Regions from separate parts of the Phenylobacterium zucineum HLK1 genome, predicted to be linked through region 2. Evidence: predicted binding sites of a transcription regulator. Region 2 holds the regulator's gene; each other region holds the start of a gene.
What was found. Region 2 encodes LexA, which represses DNA repair genes until DNA is damaged. Its sites were predicted from a motif close to ATGTTCNCNANNTGTTCT; they were not measured.
Positions count from the first base shown of each region.

Region 1 (3,303 bases), 210 kb from region 2:
GCATCCGGTCCACCTCCTCGCCGTCCTCGTAGACGCGCAGCTCCGCGCTTGCGGCGTTCACGAGGATGAAGCGCGGCCCGAGGGCGCGCGGCAGGCCGCGGGCGCGGTCCATGTTGGCCAGGATCAGCCGCTCGGTCGCCACCCCGCCTGAGCGGGCCCGGTGCTCGGCCAGGGCGGCCCGGAGCTCCTCGTACACTGGATTCATGCGCGCGGCGGCGCGGACGTGGGCCGCCAGCGACGGGGCGCGGGCGGCCGCGTCGAGAACCGCCAGCGCCCCGACCGCCGGCGGCGTCAGCTCCGAGTCCATGAACGCCAGGCGCGCCGGCTCGGGCGGGGTGCGCAGGTCGACGACATAGGCGGCGAAGGCTTCGGACACCGCCACCTCGGCCCGCGCCAGCTCGGCCGGCGCGCCGCCGCGCGCCGCCTGCAGCCGCACAGTCAGGGCCTCGGGCCGGTAGCGGCCCGGGTCGAGGCCGTCTCGGGCGGCCGCGCGCACCAGGGCCAGCACCTCGTAGGCTTCCGGCCTGGGGCCGCCCTCCGCCCCGCCGGTCACCCAGAGCGGCCGATGGTCCCGCGCCGCGTAGAAGGCGCGCAGAGGGTCATCCGCCGGCCGCCGCTCCAGGAGGTTCTGAAGCGCGCCCAGCGACCGGGCCTCGCCCGGCCGCGTCGCCGCCTGGGTGCCGTGGAAGGCGCCGCTGGGAATCCAGGGCGCGGCGACGACCGCCGCCAGGACCAGGCCCTTGGCGGCTTCGCCGAGCCGCAACCGGCGGATCAGCCCCGGCGGCGCCTTGCTCGCAGGATCAGCCGCGCTCGCCCGCACGGTCCATCGCCGTGCCGGCCGCGTCGTCGCCGAACTCGCCGGCGTTGGTCGCGCCGCTCTGCGCCGCGGTGTCGGCGCCGTAGGCGTCGGCCCCGGCGGCCCGATCGGTGGACATGGCGCCGGTCGCGGCGGATCCGGTCTGGCCCTGCATGCTGGGGTCGGCGGCCCCGCTGCTGGTCGTCTGAGCGATGGCCACCGCGCCGAACATGAGCGCGCTGGCCGCGCCCGCCACAAGGATGGTCTTGTTCATGGATCGAACTCCCTCAGTCCCTGAGCTGGGACCCCCAACGAACCGGCGGGGAATGACGGCTGTTCCCGCAGCGTGCGAAAAGAACGGCGGGCCGCGCCGCCCGACGTACGACTCTGCTGCCAGCGTTGTGTCAGCAGAGCTGCGGCGGTCCGACGCGGGACCCCTTTGTTCGCCTTGCGTTCCCGTGTTATCGCTGACTCGCGTTTCCTACATTCAGCGGTCTCGCCGACAGGGCCTCTGAACCAGGACCTCCACGGCGCAATGCGTGTTTCCGGGACAAGATGGCCGACCATCAGAACTTCATCCGCGTGCGGGGCGCGCGCGAGCACAACCTCAAGGACGTCAGCGTCGACATCCCGCGCGGCGAGCTGGTCGTCCTGACCGGCCTGTCGGGCTCGGGCAAGAGCTCGCTCGCCTTCGACACCATCTACGCCGAGGGCCAGCGCCGCTATGTCGAAAGCCTGTCGGCCTATGCGCGCCAGTTCCTGGAGCTGATGAGCAAGCCGGACGTGGACCTCATCGAGGGCCTCTCGCCGGCCATCTCCATCGAGCAGAAGACCACCAGCCGCAATCCGCGCTCCACCGTCGGCACGGTGACCGAGATCCACGACTACATGCGCCTGCTGTGGGCGCGGGTCGGGGTTCCCTACTCGCCGGCCACCGGCCTGCCGATCGAGAGCCAGACCGTCAGCCAGATGGTCGACAAGCTCGCCGCCATCGAGGAGGGCGCGCGGCTCTACCTGCTGGCGCCCGTGGTGCGCGGCCGCAAGGGCGAGTACCGCAAGGAGATCGCCGAGTGGCAGAAGGCGGGCTTCCAGCGCCTGAAGATCGACGGCGAGTTCTACCCGATCGAGGACGCCCCGGCGCTCGACAAGAAGTTCAAGCACGACATCGACGTCGTCGTGGACCGGCTCGTCGCCAAGCCCGGCCTGGAGAGCCGCTACGCCGACAGCCTGGAGACGGCGCTGCGCCTGGCCGACGGGATCGCGGTCGCCGAATGGGCCGACGTGGCGCCCGGCGAGACCGAGCCCCGCCGGCTGATCTTCTCGGAGAAGTTCGCCTGCCCCGTCTCGGGCTTCACCATCAGCGAGATCGAGCCGCGGCTGTTCTCGTTCAACAACCCCTACGGCGCCTGCCCGGTGTGCGACGGCCTGGGCGCGAAGCTCGCCTTCGACGCCGACATGGTGGTGCCGGACAAGGACAAGAGCCTCCACAAGGGCGCCATCGCCCCCTGGGCCAAGGGCCCCTCGCCGCTCTACACCCAGACCCTGCAGGCGCTCTCGCGCCACTACGGCTTCTCGATGGACGAGCCGTTCTGGAAGCTGCCCGAGGCCGCCCGCAAGGTGATCCTGTTCGGCTCGGGCGACGAGAAGATCCGCTTCATCTACGACGACAACGCCCGCAAGTACGAGGTCAACAAGACCTTCGAGGGCGTGCTGCCGAACCTCGAGCGCCGCTGGCGCGAGACGGATTCCTCCTGGGTGCGCGAGGAACTGGGCCGCTACCAGTCCGAGACGCCGTGCGAGGCCTGCACCGGCTACCGCCTGAAGCCCGAGGCGCTGGCGGTGAAGATCGCCGGCAAGCACATCGGCGAGGTCTCGACGCTCTCGATCCGCCACGCCGGCGAGTGGTTCCAGGCGCTGGACGGCCAGCTCACCGAAAAGCAGATGGAGATCGCCCGGCGGATCCTGAAGGAGATCAACGACCGCTTGCGGTTCCTGGTGAACGTCGGCCTCGACTACCTGAACCTGTCGCGCGGCTCGGGCACCCTGTCGGGCGGCGAGAGCCAGCGCATCCGCCTGGCCAGCCAGATCGGCTCGGGCCTGACCGGCGTGCTCTACGTGCTGGACGAGCCGTCCATCGGCCTGCACCAGCGCGACAACACCCGCCTGCTCACCTCGCTGAAAGGCCTGCGCGACCTCGGCAATTCGGTGCTGGTGGTCGAGCACGACGAGGAGGCGATCCTGACCGCCGACCACGTCATCGACATGGGGCCGGCCGCGGGCGTCCACGGCGGCGAGATCATCGCCCAGGGCAAGCCCGACGACATCATGGCCAACCCCAGGAGCGTCACCGGCCAGTACCTGTCGGGCGCGCGCGAGATCTCGGTGCCGGACCAGCGGCGGCCGTTCTCAAAGAAGAAGATGCTTCGGGTGATCGGCGCCAGCGGCAACAACCTAAAGGCCATCACCGGCGAGATCCCGATCGGGACCTTCACCTGCATCACCGGGGT
Region 1 covers NC_011144.1:2,177,906-2,181,208, forward strand. Annotated here, with positions in the region: gene PHZ_RS10695 (L,D-transpeptidase scaffold domain-containing protein) at 1-763, opposite strand, end outside; gene PHZ_RS10700 (hypothetical protein) at 801-1,070, opposite strand; gene uvrA (excinuclease ABC subunit UvrA) at 1,352-3,303, shown strand, end outside.
Region 1: a site for LexA is predicted at 1,236-1,253, ahead of uvrA (excinuclease ABC subunit UvrA). Genes of this name have one in related genera too.

Region 2 (3,303 bases):
CATGCGGCGAGCGGCGATCCACCTCGAGCCGCCGTTCCCCACCATCGACGTCTGCGGCACCGGCGGCGACGGGCTGCACACGCTGAACATCTCCACCGCCGTGGGCTTCGTCGCCGCAGGCGGCGGGCTGAAGGTGGCCAAGCACGGCAACCGGGCGATGTCGTCCAAGTCGGGCACGGCCGACGTCCTCGGCGAACTGGGCGTCAACATCGCCGCCCCGCCCGAGAAGCAGCTCCAGGCGCTGGACGAGGCCGGCATCTGCTTCCTGTTTGCGCCGGCGCACCACAGCGCCATGCGTCACGTCTCGCCGATCCGGGCCGAGCTGGGCTTCCGGACGATCTTCAACCTGCTGGGGCCGCTGACCAATCCGGCCGGCGCGCAGCGGCAGGTGGTGGGCGTCTTCGCCGAGCGCTGGGTCAAGCCGCTGGCGCAGGCGCTCGGCATGCTGGGGTCCGAGAAGGCCTGGGTCGTCCACGGGGCCGGGCTCGACGAGCTGACCACCACGGGCGAGACCTCGGTCGCCGAGTTCTCGGACGGCAAGGTCCGGCTGTTCACGATCACCCCGGAGGCGGTGGGCCTACGCCGCGCGGCCCTGGCCGACATCACCGGCGGCAGCCCGGCCGAGAACGCGCAGGCGCTGCGCCGCCTGCTCGCCGGGGAGACCGGCGCCTACCGCGACATCGTCGCCCTGAACGCCGCCGCGGCCTTCCTGGTCGCCGACAAGGTCGAGACGCTGCGCGAGGGGGTCGAGCTGGCCGGCCGTGTCCTGGACGAAGGGCGCGCCCAGGCCGCCCTGGAGCGACTCGTGGAGATCACCGCCCCATGAGCGACATCCTCGAGAAGATCGCCGCCTACAAGCGCGACGAGGTCGCCGTCCGCAAGGCCGCGCAGCCGACGATCGCGCCGCCGGCCGAGGCCCCGCGCGGCTTCCGCGCCGCGCTGACGCGGGCGCACGCCCCCGGCCGCCTGGCCCTGATCGCCGAGATCAAGAAGGCCTCCCCCTCCAAGGGGCTGATCCGGGAGGACTTCGATCCGCCCGCCCTCGCCCGCGCCTACGAGGCCGGCGGCGCGGCCTGCCTGTCGGTACTGACGGACGGGCCCAGCTTCCAGGGCGACGACAGCTACCTCGCCGCGGCCCGGAGCGCGGTGCGCCTGCCGTGCCTGCGCAAGGAGTTCCTGGTCGATCCCTGGCAGGTGGCCGAGAGCCGGTCGCTCGGGGCCGACGCCATCCTGGTGATCCTCGCCATGGTCGACGACGTCCTCGCCGCCGAGCTGATGGCCGAGGCCCAGCGGCTGGGCATGGATGCCCTGGTCGAGGTGCACGACGAGGCCGAGATGGCGCGCGCCGGCGCGCTCGGCGCCGACCTGATAGGCGTGAACAACCGCAACCTGCGGACCTTCGAGGTCGACCTGTCCACGACCGAGCGGCTGGCCACGATGGCCCCGGCCGGCGCCCTGCTGGTCACCGAGAGCGGCATCTTCACCCCCGCCGACGTCGCTCGCCTGGAACGCTGCGGGGCACAGGCCATGCTGGTGGGCGAGAGCCTGATGCGGCAGGCCGACGTGACCGCCGCAACCCGCGCCCTCCTCGGCTGAGTCGCCCGTTCCGCCGTCCGGCGCCGGGCCAGTTCTCCTGATTTTTCAGGGAGAACGGTGGTAACTTGACATTAACTAGGAACACCTAGAGAATATCGATAACGTTTGCGCTTTGTTCCAGAGGTCGCCTGCAGATGCTCACCCGCAAGCAGCATGAACTGCTCATGTTCATCCATGAGCGGATCAAGGAAACCGGCGTCTCGCCGTCCTTCGACGAGATGAAGGAAGCGCTGGACCTGGCGTCCAAGTCCGGGATTCACCGGCTGATCACCGCCCTGGAGGAACGCGGCTTCCTGCGCCGCCTGCCCCACCGGGCCCGCGCGCTGGAGGTGGTCCGCCTGCCGCAGCAGGCCACGGCCGCCGCTCCGCCCAAGGGTCGCGCCCCCTTCAAGCCGCAGCTGGTCGAGGCCGGCCAGGCCATGCCGGTCGCGGCCAACGACACTCGCGAACTGCCGATCCTCGGCAAGATCGCCGCCGGGACCCCCATCGAGGCCATCCAGCAGGAGCGCGACCGGCTGCCGGTCCCCGAGGCGATGCTTGGCGCGGGCGAGCACTTCGTCCTCGAGATCCAGGGCGACTCGATGATCAACGCCGGCATCCTCGACGGCGACTTCGTGGTGATCCGCCGGACCGACAGCGCCAACTCCGGCGACATCGTCGTGGCCCTGGTGGACGGCGAGGAAGCGACCTTGAAGCGCCTGCGCAAGAAGGGCGCCTCGATCGCGCTCGAGGCGGCCAACCCCGCCTACGAGACCCGCATCTTCGGCCCCGACCGCGTGGCGGTGCAGGGCCGCCTCGTCGGCCTCATCCGCCGTTACCACTAGGCCCTAGCGCCCCCTGGGGTCGAAGCCCCAGGTCCAGGGCCTGCGTCCGCGCAGGTCCTGGCTCCAGGCGATGCGCCAGCTTCCGTCGCTCCGCCGCCAGAGTTCGGCCGAGCCGCCGGCGCGGAAGTCGGCGCCGGTCAGCACCAGCGGCGCCCCGCAGCTCTCCGGGCGGAAGTCGTTCCTCAGGATCACCACCTCTGCCGAGCCGCAGAGGGCGTCAAGGCGGCCCGGCTTCAGCGGCCGGCGCAGGTTCCAGGCGGCGGAGACCCGCATCGGCGCCCCCGCCCCCGGCGCACAGCTCCAGCGGTCGCAGTCGAATCGTTCGTCCCGCTCGGCCTCCGAGGTCAGCGGCGTCAGGCCCCGGCGGCGGGCCCACAGCTCGGCCCCGAACAGCTTCACGTCCGGACGCAGCAGCACCGCCTCGCGCCCCTCGCGGACCGCCACGGCGGCGCCGTCGGCGCTGATCCACAGGTCCGGCGTCGCCGGTCGCGGCGCCCAGAGCACCGACAGGGCCAGCGGCAGGCCCGCCCAGCGCAGCCGTCCTCGCCACAGGCAGACGAAGAGCAGGCCCACGAACGAAGCCGCCAGCGTCCAGGCCGGCGCGCTGGGAACCAGCGTCTGGGCCATGGGGGCCGAGGCCGCCGCTGCGGCGATGCGGTTCATCAGCTCGATCGCAAGCCCCGCCGCCTCCAGCGGAATGCGCCCGAGGCCGAAGGGGGCCAGCGCCGCGCCGAGGGCCAAGGCCGGCATCAGAAGGAAGGTGGAGATCGGCGCCACGGCCAGGTTCGCCAGCAGGCCCCAGGTGGAGACGCGGTTGAAGTGCTGGATGGCGAACGGCCCCGTGGCCAGGCCCGCGACGAAGCTGACGGCCAGGCTGGCGGCG
Region 2 covers NC_011144.1:1,969,287-1,972,589, forward strand. Annotated here, with positions in the region: gene trpD (anthranilate phosphoribosyltransferase) at 1-826, shown strand, start outside; gene trpC (indole-3-glycerol phosphate synthase TrpC) at 823-1,596, shown strand; gene lexA (transcriptional repressor LexA) at 1,731-2,420, shown strand; gene PHZ_RS09710 (ComEC/Rec2 family competence protein) at 2,424-3,303, opposite strand, start outside.

Region 3 (3,303 bases), 640 kb from region 2:
GGCTCGCGCATCCGCCAGCGCGACGGCAGGAGGCTATAGACCAGCTCGCCCGTCTCCTTGTGCGAGCACGTCACGCCCGTGGGCTTGTGCAGCATCAGCGCCATGCCGGGCAGCGGATCCAGCGGCCGTCCGTCCACTTGCATCCGCGCCGGCAGATCCGGGGTCAGCGCGATCCGCGTGTCGGCCTTGGGCACGGGCGCGCCGTCCAGGGTGATGGCCCCGGCGCGGGCCAGCGCCTGCACCTCCCGGCGCGAGCCATAGCCCATGTTGGCCAGCAGCTTGTCGAGGCGGACCGAGCCGCTCATTTCCGCGCCTCGTACACCTTGAAGCCTCCACCTTCGGCCTTCAGCGCGGCCTTGCCGAACAGGTCGCCCAGGACGCCCTCGTACGGCAGGTGCCGGTTGGCCACCAGCCACAGGACGCCGCCCTTGCGGAGCACGGCGTGGGCGCGGCGGATGAACGCCTGGCCCAGCGCCTTGTCCTCAGCGCCTGCGTCATGGAACGGCGGGTTCATCACCACGAAATCGAGCCCGGCGAGCTCCGGGCCGGTGCGGGCGTCCCGCCAGTGGAAGCCGGCGCGCGAATCCTGGACGTTGCGCCGGGCGCAGTCCACCGCCCGACGGTCGAGGTCCACCAGCGCAAGCTCGGTCACCTGCGGACTGGCCAGGACGGCGTGGGACAGGATGCCGAGCCCGCAGCCCAGGTCGGCGCCGCGTCCCGCCAGCGGCGGGAGCGCCTGGATGAGCAGGACGCTGCCGGGGTCGGGGCGATCCCAGCTGAACACCCCGGGCTGCGTCCACAGGCCGAGGCTCTCCGAGAACCGCGGCCGTCCCGCCTCGATCGCCGCCTCCAGGCCGGCGGGCGCGTCCGGCCGGCGGGTCTGGCAGATGCGCTGGTGGCGCTGGCCTGTCTCGTGGACCTCGCAGCCGAACGCCTTCAGCTCCTTGCCGAGGCGCGAGCCGCCCTTCTCCTTGGGCGCGAGAGCGGTGAGCCGCCCGCCCGGCGCCAGCGCCCGCAGGGCCAGGGCCAGGACGTAGCGACGCTCGATCGTCCCGGGCGGGGCGGCGACCGTCACGCTCTCCAGGCTGGCCGGCGCGATGTCCTCCAGGGCCGCCGAGCCGGGGATCAGCGGGGAGACCTGCACCGCGCCGGCCGGCGCAGGCGCGAGCTCCGGCGGCGGCAGGCCATAGACGGCGGAGACCGGAGACGGGCTCAAGCGGCGGCAACTCCCTGACCGCGCGACGCTGGCGGCCGGAGGGCGATACCGGGCGGGGCGGCGCACGTCCAGCGGCGGGAACGCAGCGCGAACACCGGGGTGCCCTGGCGCGCCCGGCGTGCTAAGGGCTCCCGGAAATGTCTTCTGAGTCCTACGAGCCCCCTGCCCCCCGCGTGAGCGACCTCGCCCGCGTCGATCCGCCTGCCGCCGACTACCTGCAAGGCCTCAATCCCGAGCAGCGCGAGGCCGTGCTCGCCACCGAGGGGCCGGTGCTGGTGCTGGCGGGCGCGGGCACGGGCAAGACGCGGGTGCTGACCACCCGTCTCGCCCACATCCTGGCCACCGGCAAGGCCCGGCCATGGGAGCTGCTGGCGGTCACCTTCACCAACAAGGCCGCCCGCGAGATGCGCGAGCGGATCTCGCACATGATCGGCCCGGCGGCCGAGGGCCTGCGCTGGCTGGGGACCTTCCACTCGGTGGCCGCCCAGATCCTGCGCCGCCACGCCGAGCTGGTGGGGCTGAAGTCGAACTACACCATCCTCGACGACGACGATCAGGAGCGCCTGATCAAGCAGATCCTCGAGGCCGAGAACATCGACGCCAAGCGCTGGACCCCCAAGGCGCTGGCCGGCCTGATCGACCACTGGAAGAACCGCGGCTGGCGGCCCGACCAGCTTCCGCCGGCCGAGGCGCAGGCCTTCGCCAACGGCCGCGGCCAGGCGCTGTACCGGCTCTACCAGGAGCGGCTGCGGGTGCTGAACGCCTGCGACTTCGGCGACCTGCTGCTGCACAACATCACCATCTTCACCAGCCAGCCCGACGTGCTGGCCGACTACCACGCCCGCTTCCGCTACCTGCTGGTGGACGAGTACCAGGACACCAACGTCGCCCAGTACCTGTGGCTGCGGCTGCTGGCCCAGAAGAGCCAGAACCTCTGCTGCGTGGGCGACGACGACCAGTCGATCTACGGCTGGCGCGGGGCCGAGGTGGACAACATCCTGCGCTTCGAGCGGGACTTCCCGGGCGCCAAGGTCGTGCGGCTCGAGCGCAACTACCGCTCCACCAGCCACATCCTGGCCGCCGCCTCGGGCCTGATCGCCGCCAACAAGTCCCGCCTGGGCAAGACGCTGTGGACCGAGGCCGAGGGCGGCGAGAAGGTCATCGTGCGCGGCGTCTGGGACGGCGAGGCCGAGAGCCGGCTGATCGCCGACGAGATCGAGCGGGCCAAGCGCGCCGGCCGCCGCTACCGCGACATCGCCATCCTGGTGCGCGCCTCGTTCCAGATGCGCGCCTTCGAAGAGCGCTTCGTCCTGCTGCAGATCCCCTACACGGTGGTCGGCGGCCCCCGGTTCTTCGAGCGGGCCGAGATCCGCGACGCCCACGCCTACCTGCGGCTGATCCAGTCCGAGGATGACGACCTGGCCTTCGAGCGGATCGTCAACACGCCCAAGCGGGGCATCGGCGACACCACCGTCCAGAAGCTGCTGCAGGTCGCGCGCCTCAACGGCGTCTCCGCCACCCGCGCGGCGCGGCAGATCGTGCTGACCGACGAGCTCGCGGCCCGGACGCGGACGTCGCTCGCCAATTTCCTGCGGGACCTCGACCGCTGGCGCGCCGAGGCCCAGCACGTCGCCCATCCCCGCCTGATGGAGGCGGTGCTTGAGGAGAGCGGCTACACGGACGCCCTTCGCCTCGATAAGAGCCCGACCGCCCAGACCCGGCTCGAGAACCTCAAGGAGCTGGTCCAGTCGATGGGGAACTTCGACACGCTCCAAGCCTACCTGGAGCACGTCTCCCTGGTCATGGACCTCGACCGCGGCCCCGCCGCCGACGCGGTGCAGATCATGACCCTGCACTCGGCCAAGGGCCTGGAGTTCCCGCTGGTCTTCCTGCCCGGCTGGGAGGAAGGCGTCTTTCCCTCGCAGCGCTCGATGGACGAGAAGGGCGAGAAGGGCCTCGAGGAGGAGCGGCGCCTGGCCTACGTCGGCATCACCCGGGCGCGGGAGGAGGCGCGGATCAGCTTCGCCGCCAACCGGCAGGTCTACGGCCGCTGGACCAGCCAGCTGCCCTCGCGCTTCGTCGACGAG
Region 3 covers NC_011144.1:2,606,421-2,609,723, forward strand. Annotated here, with positions in the region: gene PHZ_RS12730 (pseudouridine synthase) at 1-305, opposite strand, end outside; gene PHZ_RS12735 (class I SAM-dependent methyltransferase) at 302-1,216, opposite strand; gene PHZ_RS12740 (ATP-dependent helicase) at 1,354-3,303, shown strand, end outside.
Region 3: a site for LexA is predicted at 1,294-1,311, ahead of PHZ_RS12740 (ATP-dependent helicase). Genes of this name have one in related genera too.